2 regions of the Citrobacter sp. KH_055_1 genome follow, and region 2 is predicted to be linked to the other one. Evidence: predicted binding sites of a transcription regulator. Region 2 holds the regulator's gene; the other holds the start of a gene.
The links. Region 2 encodes sigma-54, which starts transcription at its own class of promoters, with help from an activator protein. Its sites were predicted from a motif close to GTTGGCACANNTTTCGCTNT; they were not measured.

Region 1 (5,334 bases), 520 kb from region 2:
TGATGCGCCGCGACGACGCCGTACCGCAGGTGACGCTTACTACCAGCGTTATGGACGCCATGCTGGAACTGAGCCGCACCGGTCTGGGTCTGGTGGCGGTCTGCGACGAACAGTCTTTGGTGAAAGGTGTCTTTACCGACGGTGACCTGCGTCGCTGGCTGGTTGGTGGCGGCGCACTCAGCACGGAAGTACGCGAAGCGATGACCCCGAATGGCGTCACGCTGCAGGCACAAAGCCGCGCGATTGACGCCAAAGAGGTTCTGATGAAGCGCAAAATCACTGCCGCACCGGTGGTGGATGAAAACGGCAAACTCACCGGCGCAATTAACCTGCAGGATTTTTATCAGGCGGGCATTCTCTAATCCTTCAGTCCCAGACGCTTCGCCAGCCGATGCAGGTTGGCGACGTCGGTTTCCAGCGCCCGCGCGCTTGCCGCCCAGCTATGGTTATTCTGCGCCAGCGCCCGGCGGATCATCTCCCGCTGAAAAGACTCCGTGGCTTCGCGCAGATTGTGATTCTGCGGGATCTCCGCCATGACGTCGGCTTCAGCCTGCGGCGTATGCGCCTCTTCCTGTAAGGCAAAGTGCTGCGGCTCCAGCACCACTTCATCCCCTGCCCTTGTTGCCCTGGCCAGCACCACCGCACGATGAATAGCATGTTCCAGCTCACGCACGTTACCCGGCCAACCGTAGCTCAGCAGATGGCGACGCGCACCAGGGCTTAGCACCACACGGGAAAGTCCCAGCCGCAGCCGGCACTGTTCGCAAAAATAACCCGCCAGCAAAACCACATCTTCACCGCGCTCACGCAGCGGCGGTACCGAAAGGGGAAAGACGCTCAGACGGTGGAACAGGTCGGCACGGAAATTCCCGGCCAGCACCTCTTCGCGTAAATCACGGTTGGTGGCTGCCAGCACGCGAACATCCACCCGCAGGCTGCGATCGTCACCCACTCGCTGAATATCACCGTACTGCAACACGCGCAGCAGCTTGGCCTGCAACGCCAGTGACAGTTCGCCAATCTCGTCCAGGAACAGCGTGCCGTTGTCCGCCATTTCGAACTTGCCGCTACGGTTGCTGATGGCCCCGGTAAAGGCACCTTTCACATGGCCAAACAGTTCGCTTTCCGCGACGCTTTCTGGCAACGCGGCACAGTTAAGATACACCAGCGGATTCACCGCACGCGGAGAGCCTTCATGAATTGCTTTCGCCACCAGCTCTTTCCCGGTTCCCGTTTCGCCGCTGATTAAGACGTTAAGATCGGAGCCTGCCACAATTTCAATCTCTTTTTTCAGCTGCATCATATTAGGCGACAGGCCTATCATCTGCGTTTCCGTCACCTGTTCGAAAGCGGTGGACGAACCCGGCAGCATATTCTGGCTTTCCAGCTGTTCAATCAGCAGCGCATTGCTCAGCGCCCCCGCCGCCAGTGCGGCAATCAACCTAAGCTCTTCATCGCTGAAGACATCGAACTGATCTGGCTCCATACCATCCAGCGTCAGCGCGCCAATCAAATTTTGTCCGGCAAACAGCGGCAGCCCAATGCAGGCATGGACCTTCAGGCTTTCCTGGCCGGGGATCAGCCCATCGTACGGATCGGGCAAATCGCTGTCGGCTGGAAAACGCACCACGTCCCCGGCGCGGGCAATCGCTTCCAGACGCGGATGCCCCTCCAGCGTAAAACGTCTGCCGAGAACATCCTGCGCCAGCCCGTCGATCGCCAGCGGAATAAACTGTCGTGATTCATAGCGCAGCAGCGCCGACGCATCACACTCCAGCACCTGACGCAGCGTCGTGATCAGGCGTTGAAAACGATCCTGATGCCCAATACCGCTTTGTAATTCAATGGCGATACCCGCCAGCACATCAACGGAAAAACTCATGGCTACCTCATTGTCATTTTGACAATGCATATTGTCATATTGACAACAAAAAGCATAGTCATTTTGACAGCTCATTTAGAGAGGTAAAACATTAAACTGTTATAAATCAATTAAATAAAAAGTTGGCACGCAACCTGCAATAAGCAAAACATCTTTTTTAGAAACACGCTAAATTAATTACTGAGGTTGCTATGTCTATTCTGGTTAAAAATAACATTCATTGGGTTGGCCAACGTGACTGGGAAGTTCGTGATTTCCACGGGACCGAATACAAAACGCTGCGCGGTAGCAGCTACAACAGCTATCTTATCCGTGAAGAAAAAAATGTCCTGATCGATACAGTAGACCACAAGTTTAGCCGTGAATTCGTGCAGAATCTGCGCAATGAAATTGACCTGGCAGATATTGACTACATCATCATTAACCATGCAGAAGAAGACCACGCCGGTGCGCTGACCGAGCTGATGTCCTGCATCCCGGACACGCCGATTTACTGCACCGCTAACGCTATTGACTCCATCACCGGCCACCACCATCACCCGGAATGGAACTTCAACGTGGTAAAAACCGGTGACTCACTGGATATCGGTAATGGCAAACAGCTGATCTTCGTTGAAACCCCGATGCTGCACTGGCCGGACAGCATGATGACTTACATGACCGGTGACGCCGTGCTGTTCAGTAACGATGCTTTTGGTCAGCACTACTGTGACGAACGTCTGTTCAACGACGAAGTAGATCAGACTGAACTGTTCGAACAGTGCCAGCGCTACTACGCCAACATCCTGACACCGTTCAGCCGCCTGGTTACGCCAAAAATCACTGAAATCCTCGGCTTCAATCTGCCGGTTGACATGATTGCCACCTCTCACGGTGTGGTATGGCGCGACAACCCAACGCAGATCGTTGAGATGTACCTGAAATGGGCGGCGGATTATCAGGAAGACCGCATCACCATTTTCTACGACACCATGTCCAACAACACCCGTATGATGGCCGACGCCATTGCCCAGGGCATCAACGAAGTTGACCCGAATGTGGCAGTGAAAATCTTTAACGTCGCCCGCAGCGATAAAAACGAAGTCCTGACGAACGTCTTCCGCTCTAAAGGCGTGCTGGTCGGCACCTCCACGATGAACAACGTGATGATGCCGAAGATCGCCGGTCTGGTCGAAGAGATGACCGGCCTGCGTTTTCGCAATAAACGCGCCAGCGCCTTCGGCTCACACGGCTGGAGCGGCGGTGCGGTAGACCGTCTGTCCACGCGTCTGCAGGATGCCGGTTTTGAAATGTCCCTGAGCCTGAAAGCCAAATGGCGCCCGGATCTGGATGCGCTGGAACTGTGCCGTCAGCACGGTCGTGAAATTGCACGTCAGTGGGCGCTCGCTCCACTGCCGGAAACCAGCGTCAAAGCCGCAACCAAAGAGGAAGAGTGCGCCTGTGCCGCCGCCGCGGCCGCTGACCTTGGACCTTGCATGCAGTGCAGCGTTTGCCAGTGGATCTACGATCCAGAGAAAGGCGAGCCGCTGCAGGATGTCGCACCGGGTACACCGTGGAGCGACGTGCCGGAAAACTTCCTGTGCCCGGAATGTTCATTAGGCAAAGACGTCTTCGACGTACTGGCTACGGAGGCAAAATGAGCCGCGGAATTGTCATTATTGGTTCGGGCTTCGCCGCCCGCCAGTTAGTCAAAAATATCCGTAAGCAGGATGCGACTGTCCCGCTGACCCTGATTGCCGCTGACAGCATCGATGAGTACAACAAGCCCGATCTCAGCCATGTTATCAGCCAGGCACAGCGTGCCGACGACCTCACCCGCCAGTCGGCGGGGGAGTTTGCCGAACAGTTTAATTTGCGCCTGTTCCCGCACACCTGGGTGACCGACATCGATGCCGATGCTCACGTAGTGAAAAGCCAGGACAAGCAGTGGCAGTATGACAAGCTGGTGCTGGCTACGGGGGCATCAGCCTTTGTACCGCCGGTGACCGGACGTGAGTTAATGCTCACACTGAACAGCCAGCAGGAGTATCGCGCCTGTGAAACGCAACTGCGCGACGCTCAGCGAGTCCTGATTGTTGGCGGTGGTTTGATTGGCAGCGAGCTGGCGATGGATTTCTGCCGTGCCGGTAAAGCGGTGACGCTTATCGATAACGCCGCCAGCATTCTGGCCTCGTTAATGCCGCCAGAAGTCAGCAGCCGTTTACAGCATCGTCTGACCGATATGGGCGTACACCTGCTGCTGAAATCACAGTTGCAGAGTCTGGAGAAAACCAGCACCGGTATTCGCGCCACGCTCGATCGTAACCGCAGTGTAGACGTTGATGCGGTGATTGCCGCAACCGGTCTGCGTGCGGAAACCGCGCTGGCGCGTCGCGCCGGGTTAACCATCAATCGCGGCGTTTGCGTTGACAGCTATCTGCAAACCAGCCACCCGGATATTTACGCCCTCGGTGACTGCGCAGAAATTAATGGTCAGGTCCTGCCGTTCCTGCAGCCGATTCAGCTCAGCGCGATGTATCTGGCGAAAAACCTGCTCGGCGGCAATGCCCCGCTGAAGCTGCCAGCCATGCTGGTAAAAATCAAAACGCCGGAGCTGCCATTACACCTGGCAGGAGAAACCCAGCGTCGCGATCTGAACTGGCATATTGCGGCTGAAGCAGAAGGTATGGTCGCCAGAGGAATGAACAGCGAAGGCCAACTGTGTGCCTTCGTGGTGAGCGAAGATCGTATGAAGGAGGCCTTCGCGCTGCTGAAAACACTGCCCGTGTAAACAATGTTGTGCCATTGCTTGTTTTATTAACCTCACGCACACGGATGTGCGTTGCCACTTGTCGGTATGCCCCGACTTGCTTTTCTTGCCCCGCCAGTCCCGGGGCTTTTTTTATTTCTACGGCAATGCCCGCGCCGCGGCAATCACGCCCTGCCCCAGCGACAATCCTCCATCCCCAGCCGGTAAACGCTGCGGGAACAGTAACGTAAAGTCATGCAGATAAAACGCCAGACGGGCTGACAGCAAACGGTTATGCATCACGCCCCCGCTAAATACCAGCGTCGTAATACCGCGTAACTGTGCCTGTTGGCGCATCAGCGTGGCAAACCCACGCGCCAGCGCATCGTGGAAAGCCCAGGCGCGTTCAGGGGGAGTCGCCTGCCAGTTCAGCCACTGCTGCCAGAAAACCGCCAAATCCAACTGGTTGTTGTTAAGCGTTATGGTGACCGGGTGTTCAACGCCTGCACATTGTGACGCTAACGCCTCCAGCGCACAGGCGGCCTCGCCTTCATAGCTCAGGGATTGCGGTGCGCACTGCAGTGCGGCGGCAACGGCATCAAACAAGCGTCCACACGATGATGCCAACGGCGCGTTGATCCCACGCTCGATGGCACGAGCCAGTACGCTCCAGTTTTGCTGCTGCACAAACGCTGTTTCCGGATAACGCTGCCAGTCAGGCACA
Region 2 (5,334 bases):
CGACAGCGTCGTGTATAGCCCGGAAGGCGCACTGAGCTATCGACTTATCGCTCAACACGTTGAATATTATTCCGATCAGGCTGTTTCGTGGTTTACTCAACCGGTATTAACCACGTTTGATAAGGATAAAGTGCCGACCTGGTCTATCAAGGCTGATAAAGCCAAATTGACTGAGGATCGGATGCTGTATCTGTATGGCCATGTTGAAGTCAACGCCCTGGTGGCAGACTCTCAACTACGCAGAATTACGACCGATAACGCGCAGATTAACCTGGTGACGCAAGATGTCACCTCAAACGATCTGGTCACGTTGTATGGAACAACATTTAACTCCAGCGGACTGAAGATGCGCGGCAATTTACGCAGCAAGAACGCCGAGCTGATTGAAAAGGTTAGAACCTCATATGAAATCCAAAACAAACAAACTCAGCCTTAATCTTGTGCTTGCCAGCTCCCTTCTGGCCGCCAGCATTCCGGCATTTGCCGTCACCGGCGATACCGAGCAGCCGATTCACATTGAATCGGATCAGCAGTCCCTGGATATGCAGGGTAACGTGGTGACATTTACCGGTAATGTTATCGTGACGCAGGGCACCATCAAAATTAATGCCGATAAGGTTGTCGTGACCCGTCCGGGCGGTGAAGACGGTAAAGAAGTGATCGATGGCTACGGCAATCCGGCAACGTTTTACCAGATGCAGGATAACGGTAAACCCGTTAACGGCCATGCCTTACAGATGCACTATGAACTGGCAAAAGATTTCGTTGTGCTGACGGGTAAAGCCTATCTGGAGCAGGTGGACAGCAACATCACCGGCGACAAAATTACCTATCTGGTAAAAGAGCAGAAAATGCAGGCCTTCAGCGATAAAGGCAAACGCGTCACTACCGTTCTGGTGCCGTCACAGCTGCAGGATAAAAACAAAACCAAAGCTCCGGCAGAGAAAAAAGGTAACTGATTCGTTATGGCAACATTAACTGCAAAGAACCTTGCAAAAGCCTATAAAGGCCGCCGTGTGGTGGAAGACGTCAGTCTGACCGTCAACTCCGGGGAGATCGTCGGTCTGCTCGGCCCTAACGGTGCGGGCAAAACAACGACCTTTTACATGGTGGTGGGCATTGTGCCGCGCGATGCGGGCAACATCATCATCGATGACGAAGACATCAGCCTGCTGCCGCTGCATGCACGCGCCCGTCGCGGCATCGGTTATTTACCGCAGGAAGCCTCTATTTTTCGTCGTCTGAGCGTGTTTGATAACCTGATGGCGGTACTGCAAATTCGTGACGATCTCTCCAGCGAACAGCGCGAAGATCGTGCTAACGAATTGATGGAAGAGTTCCATATCGAACACCTGCGGGACAGCCTGGGACAGTCGCTATCCGGGGGGGAACGTCGCCGTGTGGAAATCGCTCGTGCATTGGCTGCAAATCCGAAATTTATCCTGCTGGATGAACCATTTGCGGGCGTTGACCCGATCTCCGTTATTGATATCAAACGTATCATTGAACACCTGCGCGACAGCGGACTGGGCGTGCTGATCACCGACCATAACGTGCGTGAAACGCTGGCGGTCTGTGAACGCGCCTATATTGTGAGTCAGGGACATCTGATAGCACACGGCACGCCAACCGAAATACTGCAAGACGAACACGTTAAGCGCGTATACCTTGGGGAAGACTTCAGACTCTGATAGGGTAGAAGACGTCACGTTACTGCAGGAGAAAACCACTCTGAACATGAAGCAAGGTTTGCAACTCAGGCTTAGCCAACAACTGGCAATGACGCCTCAGCTACAACAGGCTATCCGTCTGTTGCAGTTGTCTACGCTGGAACTTCAGCAAGAACTTCAGCAAGCGCTGGAAAGTAACCCACTGCTCGAGCAAACCGATCTTCACGACGAAATTGATACCCAGGAAAAACAGGACAGCGATTCCCTCGATACCGCAGATGCTCTCGAACAAAAAGAGATGCCGGAAGAACTGCCGCTGGATGCCAGTTGGGATGAAATTTACACCGCAGGCACACCGTCGGGCACCAGTGGGGATTACATCGACGACGAACTGCCTGTTTATCAGGGTGAAACCACGCAATCATTACAAGATTACCTGATGTGGCAAGTGGGATTGACCCCGTTCTCGGATACCGATCGCGCCATTGCGACGTCAATTGTCGATGCGGTTGATGACACCGGATATCTCACCGTTTCTCTGGATGATATTCTCGAGAGCATGGGTGATGACGACATTGGTCTCGATGAAGTCGAAGCCGTGCTAAAACGCGTTCAACGTTTTGATCCAGTTGGCGTGGCGGCGAAAGATCTCCGCGACTGCCTGTTGATTCAACTGTCGCAGTTTGACAAAGCCACAGCATGGCTGGAAGAAGCCCGCCTGATCATCAGCGATCACCTCGATCTGTTAGCCAATCACGATTTCCGCTCGCTCATGCGCGTTACCCGGTTGAAAGAAGATGTGCTGAAAGAAGCCGTCAACCTGATCCAGTCGCTGGATCCGAGACCCGGGCAGTCGATCCAAACCGGTGAGCCAGAGTACGTGATCCCAGATGTACTGGTGCGCAAACATAACGATCGTTGGGTCGTCGAACTGAACAGCGACAGCATTCCGCGTCTACAGATTAATCAGCACTATGCCGCCATGTGCAATGGCGCGCGCAACGATGCCGACAGCCAGTTTATTCGCACCAATCTCCAGGATGCAAAGTGGCTGATTAAAAGTCTGGAAAGCCGTAACGACACGCTGTTGCGCGTCAGTCGATGTATCGTTGAGCAACAGCAAGCCTTCTTTGAGAAAGGCGAAGAATTTATGAAGCCGATGGTGCTGGCGGATATCGCCCAAGCCGTCGAGATGCACGAATCAACCATTTCCCGAGTGACCACGCAAAAGTATCTGCACAGTCCACGCGGCATTTTTGAACTCAAGTATTTCTTTTCCAGCCACGTCAACACTGAGGGCGGGGGCGAAGCCTCTTCTACAGCGATACGCGCACTGGTGAAGAAATTAATTGCTGCGGAGAACCCTGCGAAACCGCTGAGTGACAGCAAGTTAACCTCTATGCTGTCAGAACAGGGTATCATGGTGGCACGCCGCACCGTTGCGAAGTACCGAGAGTCTTTATCCATTCCGCCGTCTAACCAGCGCAAACAGCTGGTCTGACCCAACCGATAAGGAAGACACTATGCAGCTCAACATCACTGGAAACAACGTCGAAATCACTGAAGCACTGCGTGACTTTGTGAACACAAAGTTCGCCAAACTTGAGCAATATTTCGACCGGATTAATCAGGTCTATATTGTGTTGAAGGTGGAGAAGGTGACACACATCTCGGATGCAACACTGCATGTGAACGGTGGCGAAATTCATGCCAGCGCGGAAGGTCAGGATATGTACGCCGCCATTGACGGTTTAATTGATAAACTGGCTCGGCAGTTAACAAAACATAAAGATAAACTGAAACAGCACTAACTTGTCCGGGCAGTTAGCGGGTGCAGGACGGCCTGTTGTGCAGCACAACGGGCCATTTGTACAGTTAGCGCTTAGGTGAAATTATGACAAATAACGATACGACTCTACAACTGAGTACTGTTCTTAACCAGGAATGTACGCGCTCTGGTGTTCACTGCCAAAGCAAAAAACGCGCTCTGGAAATCATCAGCGAACTGGCAGCAAAGCAGCTCAGCTTGCCTTCTCAGGTGGTATTTGAAGCCATTCTGACGCGTGAAAAAATGGGCAGTACCGGCATCGGCAATGGTATTGCCATTCCGCACGGAAAGCTGGAAGAAGACACGATGCGCGCGGTCGGCGTGTTTGTGCAGCTCGAAACGCCTATCGCATTCGACGCCATTGATAATCAACCGGTCGATCTGTTGTTCGCCCTGCTGGTTCCCGCAGACCAAACCAAGACGCATTTGCACACCTTGTCACTGGTTGCAAAACGTCTGGCGGATAAAACCATCTGTCGCCGCCTGCGTTCCGCGCAGAGCGATCAGGAGCTGTATCAAATCATCACGGACACCGAAGGTGTACAGGATGAAGCATAACAACCCAATGGCACCCTTTTTTGTCGTTGTGAGGAGAAACAGTACATGGTACTGATGATCGTCAGCGGTCGTTCAGGGTCAGGCAAATCTGTTGCCCTGCGAGCGCTGGAAGATATGGGTTTTTACTGCGTGGATAACCTTCCCGTAGTGCTGTTGCCCGATCTGGCCCGCACCCTGGCCGATAGCCAAATATCTGCGGCCGTCAGCATTGATGTGCGCAATATGCCTGAGTCACCAGAAATTTTCGAGCAGGCAATGAATAACCTGCCTGAAGGTTTCTCGCCGCAGCTGCTGTTCCTCGATGCTGATCGTAACACGCTGATCCGTCGCTACAGTGATACCCGTCGACTGCACCCACTCTCCAGCAAAAATCTGTCACTGGAAAGTGCTATCGATAAGGAAAGTGACTTACTGGAGCCACTGCGTTCTCGCGCGGACCTGATCGTCGATACCTCTGAAATGTCCGTGCACGAGCTGGCAGAAATGTTGCGTACCCGACTGCTGGGCAAACGTGAACGTGAACTGACCATGGTATTCGAGTCCTTTGGCTTCAAGCACGGCATCCCGATTGATGCGGATTACGTCTTTGACGTGCGCTTCCTGCCAAACCCACACTGGGACCCTAAACTGCGTCCGATGACCGGTCTGGACAGGCCCGTTGCCGCGTTTCTCGACCGCCACACAGAAGTACACAATTTTATCTACCAGACTCGCAGCTATCTTGAGCTATGGTTACCCATGCTGGAGACTAACAACCGCAGCTACCTCACCGTAGCCATCGGCTGTACCGGCGGGAAACACCGATCGGTGTATATTGCAGAGCAACTGGCTGACTACTTCCGCTCTCGCGGTAAAAACGTGCAGTCACGCCATCGCACCCTGGAAAAACGCAAATCATGACCGTAAAACAGACTGTCGAAATCACCAATAAGCTGGGCATGCACGCCCGGCCTGCGATGAAGCTGTTTGAATTAATGCAAGGTTTTGAGGCGGAAGTGCTGTTGCGTAACGATGAAGGTACAGAGGCGGAAGCGAACAGCGTCATCGCCCTGCTGATGCTGGATTCCGCCAAAGGTCGCCAGATAGAGGTTGAAGCCTCTGGCCCACAGGAAGTAGAAGCCCTGGCAGCGGTGATTGCGCTGTTTAATTCGGGATTTGACGAGGATTAGTCAGTACAGAGCTACCATTTCAGCACGTAGCGAGTAGGTCGGATAAGGCGTTTACGCCACATCCGGCAATGTCGTTGTGTCGTATTCTGCCTGATGCGCTGCGCTTATC

Region 1: a site for sigma-54 is predicted at 2,004-2,023, ahead of norV (anaerobic nitric oxide reductase flavorubredoxin). Genes of this name have one in related genera too.

Annotation. Positions count from the first base shown of each region.
Region 1 covers NZ_CM174473.1:1,010,058-1,015,391, reverse strand. The annotation lists gene gutQ (arabinose-5-phosphate isomerase GutQ) at 1-362, shown strand, start outside; gene norR (nitric oxide reductase transcriptional regulator NorR) at 359-1,882, opposite strand; gene norV (anaerobic nitric oxide reductase flavorubredoxin) at 2,074-3,522, shown strand; gene norW (NADH:flavorubredoxin reductase NorW) at 3,519-4,652, shown strand; gene hypF (carbamoyltransferase HypF) at 4,770-5,334, opposite strand, start outside.
Region 2 covers NZ_CM174473.1:488,402-493,735, reverse strand. The annotation lists gene lptC (LPS export ABC transporter periplasmic protein LptC) at 1-436, shown strand, start outside; gene lptA (lipopolysaccharide ABC transporter substrate-binding protein LptA) at 405-959, shown strand; gene lptB (LPS export ABC transporter ATP-binding protein) at 966-1,691, shown strand; gene rpoN (RNA polymerase factor sigma-54) at 1,738-3,171, shown strand; gene hpf (ribosome hibernation promoting factor) at 3,194-3,481, shown strand; gene ptsN (PTS IIA-like nitrogen regulatory protein PtsN) at 3,565-4,056, shown strand; gene rapZ (RNase adapter RapZ) at 4,102-4,956, shown strand; gene npr (PTS phosphocarrier protein NPr) at 4,953-5,225, shown strand.